One region of the Kitasatospora sp. NPDC056731 genome, then DNA from elsewhere that is predicted to be linked to it. Evidence: riboswitches for the same ligand, from Rfam matches in the RefSeq annotation. Region 1 holds a riboswitch; the other holds the start of a gene.
What was found. A riboswitch is a leader RNA that binds a small molecule or an ion and turns the genes downstream of it on or off. The one in region 1 is predicted to bind S-adenosylmethionine.
Positions count from the first base shown of each region.

Region 2: it holds a riboswitch for S-adenosylmethionine, as region 1 does, so the genes downstream of both, thrC (threonine synthase) here and AB0R04_RS35275 (aminotransferase class V-fold PLP-dependent enzyme) in region 1, are expected to answer to the same signal.

Region 1 covers NZ_JBFBNR010000060.1:21,282-25,814, forward strand. Annotated here, with positions in the region: gene AB0R04_RS35265 (rhomboid family intramembrane serine protease) at 100-882, shown strand; gene AB0R04_RS35270 (Lrp/AsnC ligand binding domain-containing protein) at 924-1,205, shown strand; gene AB0R04_RS35275 (aminotransferase class V-fold PLP-dependent enzyme) at 1,233-2,612, opposite strand; SAM riboswitch class IV at 2,666-2,783, opposite strand; gene trpD (anthranilate phosphoribosyltransferase) at 2,891-3,967, opposite strand; gene AB0R04_RS35285 (hypothetical protein) at 4,088-4,513, opposite strand.
Region 2 covers NZ_JBFBNR010000051.1:40,842-45,374, reverse strand. Annotated here, with positions in the region: gene AB0R04_RS33390 (trehalose-6-phosphate synthase) at 1-1,166, opposite strand, end outside; gene AB0R04_RS33385 (glucosyl-3-phosphoglycerate synthase) at 1,217-2,218, opposite strand; SAM riboswitch class I at 2,366-2,502, shown strand; gene thrC (threonine synthase) at 2,520-3,800, shown strand; gene AB0R04_RS33375 (MoaD/ThiS family protein) at 3,842-4,120, shown strand.

The DNA.
Region 1 (4,533 bases):
AGGCAACCATCCCGGCCACCAGTCAGGAGAACGAGCGGGCTAGTCCACCTGCCGTACAAGGCCGTGTCACACGCCCGACACGGAGGGATGCTTGGCCGCATGGCACTGACGGCCCCCGGGCACACCGACGCGCGGGGCGAACGCCCGTCCGTGCCCGCCCCGGCGGTCACCTACGCCCTGATCGCGGTCAACACCCTGGTGTTCCTGCTGGGCCCGGCCGCCGGGCTCAATCCGCTGTACGGCACCGGCCAGTCCCGGCTCTGCGCGGAGCAGCGGTACGAGCAGCGCTGGGGCGTCATCCCCGCCGAGGTGCTGGCCGGCCGCCCGCTGACCGCCGAGCAGCTGGCCCAGGCCCCCGACCCGGCCCCGGGCTGCCCGGCCGCGCCCACCCCGGGCAAGCACCCGGCGCTGTCCGTCCTCACCGGGCTCTTCGTGCACGCGGGCTGGCTGCACCTGCTGGGCAACCTGCTCTTCCTCCACGTCTTCGGCCCCACCGTCGAACAGCGGCTGGGCCGGGCCCGGTTCGCCCTCTTCTACCTGGCCGCCGGCAGCCTGGCCACGTACGGCTTCGCCCTCGCCGAGGCGCACTCCCCGGGCTCCACCCGGGTGCTGATCGGCGCCTCCGGCGCGATCTCCGCCGTCCTCGGCGCCTACCTGCGCTTCCATCCGCGCGCCCGGGTGACAACGCTCGTCCCGCTGCTGCTGTTCCTGCCGCTGCGCTTCCCGGCCTGGCTGGTGCTCGGCCTCTGGTTCGCCCTGCAGTGGTGGTCGGTCCACTCGGCCGGGCCCGGGGTGGCCTATCTGGTCCACGTGATCGGCTTCTCGGCGGGCTTCCTCTACGCCTGCACGGTGGTCAGCCACCCCCCGAGACGACCCGGCTGACGCCCGATACGCTGGCGGCACCCCACAAAGGAGCCCGAACAGTGATCACCGCCATCGTCCTGATCAAGACCAGTGTCGACCGCATCCCGGAGATCGCCGAGGCCATCGCGGCCATCGAGGGCGTCAGCGAGGTGTACTCGGTGACCGGTGGCTACGACCTGGTGGCGATGGTCCGGGTGCGCAGGCACGACGATCTGGCCGCGGTCATCCCGGGCCGGCTGAACAAGGTCCCGGGCGTGGCCCACACCGAGACCCAGATCGCCTTCCGCACCTACTCCCAGCACGACCTCGAGGCCGCCTTCGCCCTCGGCCTGGACGAGTAGGCCTCTCAGCCCTGCCGACCGGGCCCCTCAGCCCTGCCGACGCCCCCGGTCGACCTGCACGGTGGCGACGCAGCGTCCGCCCTCGTTGCGGTAGTTCCACGCGGCACCGTCCGTGACCAGCTCGCGGACGGCGGTCAGGAAGCGGTCGACGTGCTCGTCCGGGGTCCCGGCCCCGAAGCTCACCCGGATCGCGTTCAGGCTGCGCTCGCCGGGCAGCGACGGCTCGGGCGCCCCGCACTCGGAGGGGGAGACCTCTTCGTCCCCGAGCAGGGTGCGCAGCAGCGGGTGCGCGCAGAACAGGCCGTCGCGGACCCCGATGCCGTACTCGGCGGACAGCGCGGCCGAGAAGTGCGAGCTGTTCCAGCCCTGGACGACGAAGGACAGCACGCCCACCCGGGCCGCCTCGGCGCCGAACAGGTTCAGCACCTTGACCTGCGGGATCTCCGCCAGCCCGGCGGTCAGCCGGGCGATCAGCTGCCGCTCCCGGGCCTCCAGCGCGTCGAAGCCCGCCTCGCTCAGCGCCCGGCAGGCCGACGCGATCGCATAGGCGCCGATGACGTTCGGCGAGCCGGCCTCGTGCCGGGCCGGGCCGGAGTGCCACTGGACGGCCACCGAGCCGTCGGTCTCCCGGGCCACCGTCCGGGTCGCCCCGCCGCCGGCCAGGTACGGGTCGGCCGCGTCCAGCCAGTCCGCCCGGCCGGCCAGCACACCGGCGCCGAAGGGCGCGTAGATCTTGTGGCCGGAGAAGGCGATCCAGTCGACGTCCAGCTCGCGCACCGAGACCCGGTGGTGCGGGGCCAGCTGGGCGGCGTCCAGCACCACCCGGGCGCCGTGCCGGTGCGCGGTCCCGGTCAGCTCGGCGACCGGCCACAGCTCGCCGGTCACGTTGGAGGCTCCGGTGACGCAGAGCAGCTTGGGGCCCTCGGGCGCCTCGGCGAGCGCGGCGTCCAGGGCGGCGACCGCCTCGGCGTGCGAGCGCGGCGCGCGCAGGTAGTGGACGTCGAGCCCGGCGTGCGCCCAGGGCAGCAGCGAGGCGTGGTGCTCGGTCTCGAAGGCGAACACCCGGGTCCCGGCCGGGACGGCCGCGGCGAGCAGGTTCAGCGAGTCGGTGGTGGCCCGGGTGAAGACCACCTGGTCGCCCTCGCGCAGGTCGAGGAACTCGGCGACGGTGCGGCGGCTCTGCTCGAACAGGTCGGTGGACAGCTGGGAGAGGTACCCGGCGCCGCGGTGCACGCTGCCGTAGTAGGGGGCGTAGGCGGAGACGTCGTCCCAGACCCGCTGGAGCGCCGGGGAGCTGGCCGCGTAGTCGAGGGCCGCGTACCCGACCTTCTCGCCGCTGGCGAGCGGGACCTGGACGTCGTGGCCGAGGACGGCGAGGGGGGCGCAGAGTTCGGTGGCGATCGACATGAGGATGCACTCCTTCTGGGGGTGTGGGACCCCGGGAGTGCTAAGTCGTCGGGTGTCCGCGCTTGCCGCACGGACGATTCGCCGAGCGACCCGGTCCTCACCCAGGGCACCCCGCCACGGACGGAGGGTTGCCGGACAGCAAGCTGGGGCTTGACGCTGTCACTCATGACCTGGCCAAGACTCTAGGTCGCGCCCAGCGAGTGGTCAAACAGACATCCACCATCCGGACAGTCGAGGAGCCCGCGCCGACGTTGCGGCACGGGCTCTCAAGTACCGCCTCACACCCGGCTGGTGGCCTCCGACCAACGCCGCAGCAGCTCCTGCGCCGCGCCCGAGTCGATGGCCCGCTCCGCCCGTGCCATGCCGGCCGCGAGCTGTTCGGTGAGCGGTGCCTCGCCCAGGTCGAGCGCGACCAGCGCCGCCGCCGTGTTCATCAGGACGGCGTCCCGTACGGCCCCGCGCTCGCCGGCCAGCAGCCGGCGCGCGACCTCGGCGTTGTACGAGGGGTCCGCCCCGCGCAGCGCCTCGATGCCGACCAGCTCGACGCCGACGTCCCGCGGGTCGAAGGTGGTCTCGGTGACGGTCCCGTCCCGCACGATCCACACCTGTGAGGTGGTGGTGATGGTCAGCTCGTCCAGGCCGTCGTCGCCCCGGAAGACCAGGCCGGTCGAGCCGCGCCGGGCGAGCACGCCGGCGATCAGTGCGGCGAGCCGGGTGTCGAAGCAGCCGATCGCGTGCGAGGTGACCTTGGCCGGGTTGGTCAGCGGGCCGAGGATGTTGAACGCGGTCGGCACTCCGAGGTCGCGCCGGGCGGTGGCGGCGTGCCGCATCGACGGGTGGAACTTGGCCGCGAAGCAGAAGGTCAGCCCGACCTCCTCGGCGATCTCGGCGACCCGCCGGGCCGACAGGTCGAGGCGGACGCCGAGCTTCTCCAGCACGTCCGAGGAGCCGCTGGCCGAGGAGGAGGCCCGGTTCCCGTGCTTGACCACCTTGGCGCCGGCCGCGGCCGCGACGATCGCCGACATGGTGGAGATGTTGACGGTCTTGGCCCGGTCCCCGCCGGTGCCGACGATGTCCACGGCCGGGCCGGGGATGTCCAGCGGCTCGGCGTGCGCGTACATCGCGTCCACCAGGCCGGTGATCTCGTCGACCGTCTCGCCCTTGGCCCGCAGCGCCACCATGAACCCGGCCACCTGGACGGGGGACGCCTCGCCGCTCATGATCCGGTCCATCGCCCACGCGGTGGCCGAGCGGTCGAGGTCCTCCCCCTTCAACAGCGCCGCCAGGACGTCCGGCCAGGTGCGGACCACCTGCGCGGGTGCGGTACCACCGTTCGCAGGGTTCACGTTCACCATGGCTGACTCCAGCTGTTGTCGGGTTCCCCGCGTCGGGGGGACGTCCGTACGGATGGAGTCAGCCTATCGACCAGTCGGGTTCCCGCGGCGGCGTCTTCTCTAGTCGTGAGACGGCACCCTTCAGCGGCTGACGGGGGCCCGCTTGGCCAGCCGTGCCCGCAGCAGGGTGGCCACCGCCTCGGCCAGCGCCACCGGGTCCACCGGGCGGGAGATCGCGGCGTCGGCCCGGCTCCAGGCGGCCAGCCAGGAGTCCTGCGGCCGGCCGATCAGCACCAGTACCGGCGGGCAGCCGTAGATCTCGTCCTTGAGCTGGCGGCCGAGCCCGAGCCCGCCGGCCGGCACCGCCTCGCCGTCCAGGATGCAGAGGTCCACGCCGCCCTTCTCCAGTGCCTTCAGCACCGCCGGGGTGGTCGCGCACTCCAGGTAGGACAGTTCCGGAAGGTCCTCGACGGGCCGGCGGCCGAGTGCCGTCAGCACCTGCTCGCGGGTGTTGCGGTCATCGCTGTAGACGAGGACGGTGAGCGTCTCGTCGGTCGTGTACGCCATGGGCCCTGCTCCCTCAAGTG
Region 2 (4,533 bases), on a different contig from region 1:
AGCCGGTAGGCGGCCAGGGAGCGCGGGAAGTCGTCGTCGACGTGCAGGATCAGCGGCTGCCAGGCGGGGGTGGCGAACTCGGCGTTGATGTCCTCGGCGAGCCGTTGGACCTGGGCGGTGTAGGCGCGGTACTCGGCGAGGTCGGTGCGCGAGGGGTAGGCGAAGGCGATGTGCACCACCCGGTCGTGCCATTCGGGGCGGGTGCGCAGCAGGTGCCGGTAGGCCTGGAGGCCGCGGACGATGTTCTTGCTCAGCTCGGTGCGGTCGACCCGGACGATGGTGCGGCGCCCGCCGACGGCCTCGCGGAGGGCGGCGAGGCGTTCGTCGACGTCCGGGCGGTGGGAGCGTTCGCGCAGGAAGTCGGCGTCGGCGCCGAGCGCGTGCACGCCGAGCCGGGTGGTGCGGCCGGCGTGGGTGACGGTCATGGCGTCCCGGTCGACCTCGGCGCCGAGCAGGTCGGCGCAGCAGTCGGCGAAGGCCAGCGCCCAGCGGCGGGTCAGGAAGCCGGCCCGGTCGGCGCCCAGGATGCCGGTGAGGACGGCCTCGGCGACGTCGTCGGGCAGCAGCCGGAAGTACTCGGGCGGGGCCCACGGGGTGTGCGAGAAGTGGCCGATCCGCAGGTCGGGGCGGGCGGCGCGGAGCAGGGCCGGGGTCAGCGAGAGGTGGTAGTCCTGGACCAGCACGGCGGCCCCGGGGGCGGCCTCGGCGGCCAGCGCCTCGGCGAAGGCGGCGTTGTAGGCGCGGTAGGCGGCCCACTCGGTGCGGAACCCGGCGTCGAAGGCGGGGGCGGTGGGGGTGGCGTAGAGCAGGTGGTGGACGAACCAGAGGGTGGAGTTGGCGACGCCGTTGTAGGCGCGGGCGAAGGTGTCGGGATCGATGTCCAGCATGCGGACGGCCTGGCCGCCCACGTCGTGCCCGGCGAGGTCGAGGCGGCCGTCCGGGGCCTCTCTGGCGGCCTGTCGGTCGGCGGCGCCGAGGGCGGCGCAGACCCAGACGGCGTCGGGGTCGTCGATGGCGGAGAGGCCGGAGACCAGGCCTCCGCCGCCGCGGCGGAGGGTCAGCGTGCCGTCGTCCGCGGTGCTGAACGACACCGGTCCCCGATTGGAGGCCACCAGGACGGGGGCGGTGCCGGTCGCACTCGAACGTTCGGTCGTGAGATCGCCCATATTTGGTACGTTGCCTGGGCTCCGGAGCGGCAAACCCTTTCGGTGGGTGTTCAGTGTCGGGTCGCGTACTCGGGCACGGTGTGCATGGGCGGGCGTTCCAGGGCGGTCACCGGGTGGGTGTGGGCGGTGAACTCCCGGCTCTGCGGGTCGCGGGTGAACTGGGTCAGCAGCGGGTGGACGAGGTCGGCCGAGGCCTTCAGCCGGTGGGTGCGGTCGAGGCGTTCGAGGGCGGTGCGGTAGATGGTGGCGGCCATCCGGCCGAGGGCCTGGCCGTCCTGGTGCCGGTGGTGCCGGACGCCGACGTCCACCTGGGCCAGGGCGTCCAGCCCGACCGTCTCCAGCGCGTCGACCAGCAGTCCGAGTTCGACGCCGTAGCCGGTGGGGAAGGGGAGCCGTTCGAGCAGCGCGCGGCGGGCCGCGTACTCGCCGCCGAGCGGCTGGACGAAACCGGCGAGTTCCGGCCAGTGCAGGTTGAGCAGCGGGCGGGCGACCAGTTCGGTGACCCGGCCGCCGCCGGCCGGGACCACCGCCCCCTCCGTCTCCAGCGGCCGGTCGTACATGGCCTTGACCAGCTGGATGTCCGGTTCGGTGAGCAGCGGGCCGAGGATGCCGGAGACGAAGGCCGGGTCGAACTCGCGCAGGTCGGCGTCGACGAAGCAGACGATGTCGCCGCGGGTGACCAGCAGCGAGCGCCAGAGCACCTCGCCCTTGCCGGGGACGGCGGGCAGCCGGGGCAGGATCGCGTCGCGGTACTCCACCCGGGCGCCGGCCCGGGCGGCGACGGCGGCGGTGGCGTCGGCCGAGCCGGAGTCGATCACGACGAGTTCGTCGACCAGCGGGAGGCGCTCCATCAGCTCGCGGCGGATGGTGCGGACGATGTCGCCGACGGTGGCCTCCTCGTCCAGTGCGGGCAGCACCACGCTGACCGTGTGGCCGGTCCGGCGCTTGGCTTCCAGCAGGGCGTGCACCGGCCGGTCGACCGCGCTCCACGAGCGGCGGCGCAGCCAGGACGCCGCCTGCGGGAGCAGCGCGGGGGTCGGTTCGGCGGGCACGGGACTCTCCTCGGCGGGGTCGGTGGGACGCGCCATCTCGCGTGGCGGACGATCCCGTTCGGGGTTGACGCCTTCGGATACAGTCTTCGTACAGCGGCCGGACCTTTGCACGTCGGGGTCGCCGTTGAGCACCACCACAATTTCACAAGCTCATCCAGAGGGACTGAGGGAACGGCCCGTTGACGTCCCGGCAACCTTCTCGCGCGGCTGTCTGTCGACAGGCCCCGGCGGGACAGGTGCCAATTCCGGCCTGTGGCGCGACCGTGCCACGGGGAAGATGAGGAGAGAGGCCTCCGCCATCATGGCTATCGACACTGTCGCACCCGCATCCGTGGACCTCGGCCCCGCCACCGCGCTGTCCTGTCGGGAGTGCGGCACCCGCTTCCCGCTCGGTCCGAGCTTCGCCTGCCTGGAGTGCTTCGGCCCGCTGGAGATCGCGTACGACTTCGGCAGCGAGGGCGCCGAGGCGCTGCGCCGCCGGATCGAGGCCGGCCCGAGTTCGATCTGGCGCTACGCGCCGCTGCTGCCCGTCCCGGCCGACGTCGCCACCAAGCCCAACCTGAACCCCGGTTGGACCCCGCTGGTCAAGGCGGACAACCTGGGCCGTGAGCTGGGCTTCACCGCGCAGCTGCACATCAAGGACGACTCGGGCAACCCGACCCACTCGTTCAAGGACCGCGTGGTGGCCTGCGCCATCGAGGCCGCGCGGGCCTTCGGCTTCACGACGCTCTCCTGCTCCTCCACCGGCAACCTGGCCGGCGCGGTGGGCGCGGCGGCCGCCCGGGCCGGTTTCAAGTCCTGCGTGTTCATCCCGCACGACCTGGAGCAGGGCAAGGTCGTCATGGCCGGGGTGTACGGCGGCGAGCTGGTCGGCATCGAGGGCAACTACGACGACGTGAACCGCTTCTGCTCGGAGCTGATCGGCGACCCGGCCGGCGAGGGCTGGGGCTTCGTCAACGTCAACCTGCGCCCCTACTACGGCGAGGGCTCCAAGACGCTGGCGTACGAGATCTGCGAGCAGCTCGGCTGGCGGCTGCCGGAGCAGATCGTCATCCCGATCGCCTCCGGCTCCCAGCTGACCAAGATCGACAAGGGGCTGCAGGAGCTGATCAGGCTCGGCCTGGTCGAGGACCGGCCGTACAAGGTGTTCGGCGCCCAGGCGGCGGGCTGCTCGCCGGTGTCGGCGGCGTTCAAGGCCGGCCAGGACGTGATCCGCCCGGTCAAGCCGGACACCATCGCCAAGTCGCTGGCGATCGGCAACCCGGCGGACGGCCCGTACGTGCTGGACATCGCCCGGCGCACCGGCGGCGCGGTCGAGGACGTCACCGACGCCGAGGTGGTGGACGCGATCCGGCTGCTGGCCCGGACCGAGGGCGTCTTCGCCGAGACCGCGGGCGGGGTGACCGTCGGCGTGCTGAAGAAGCTGGTGGAGACCGGCCAGCTGGACCCGTCCAAGGAGACCGTCGCGATCAACACCGGCGACGGCCTGAAGACCCTGGACGCCGTCGCCGGGGCCGGGATGACCGCTGTCATCCGCCCGACCCTGGCGTCCTTCCACGACGCCGGCCTCGCGTCCGCCTGAAACACCCCCCACCCCGCTGGGTCGCACCCGCTAGGAGAACCATGAGCGCCAACGTCCGTATCCCCACCATCCTGCGCACCTACACCGGCGGCGCCGCCGAGGTGGCCGCCGAGGGCGCCACCCTGGGCGAGGTCATCGCCGACCTGGAGAAGAACCACGCGGGGATCGCCGCCCGCATCCTGGACGACGCCGGCAAGCTGCGCCGTTTCGTCAACGTCTACGTGAACGACGACGACGTGCGCTTCGCCGAGGGCCTGGCGACCGGGATCGCGGCCGGCGCGAGCGTCTCGATCATCCCGGCGGTGGCCGGCGGCTGCTGAGCCGCGCCCCGATCCGGGCACCCCGCCCGAGCCGTTCGTCCGACCGGCCGTCCGCGCGTACGGAATTCCGTTCTCCGTACGCACGGACGGCCGGCCGTATTTCGGCGGGAATATGGCGGGGTCAAGTCGGAGTAGAGTGTGGCTCGGTTGGGAACAGGGCTTCCCCTCATCCTCACCCGCGAATCACCCGCGAATCGCCGGACGGTCGTCCGGCCGCTGAGACCGGTCTGGTGCCTGGGCCGTGAAACATGTCAGCCAGATGTCAGAATTCCCGCGGGGATTTGTAGTAATCCGTCCGCTATGTCCGGCGTGAAATGCCGAATTCCTCCCGCTTTCGCCCGTCCTGCCCCTTGGCGCGGTGCCGGAATTCCCCGCAGCTGACCCTGTTGCAGAGGGCGTCGATCCGGATACAT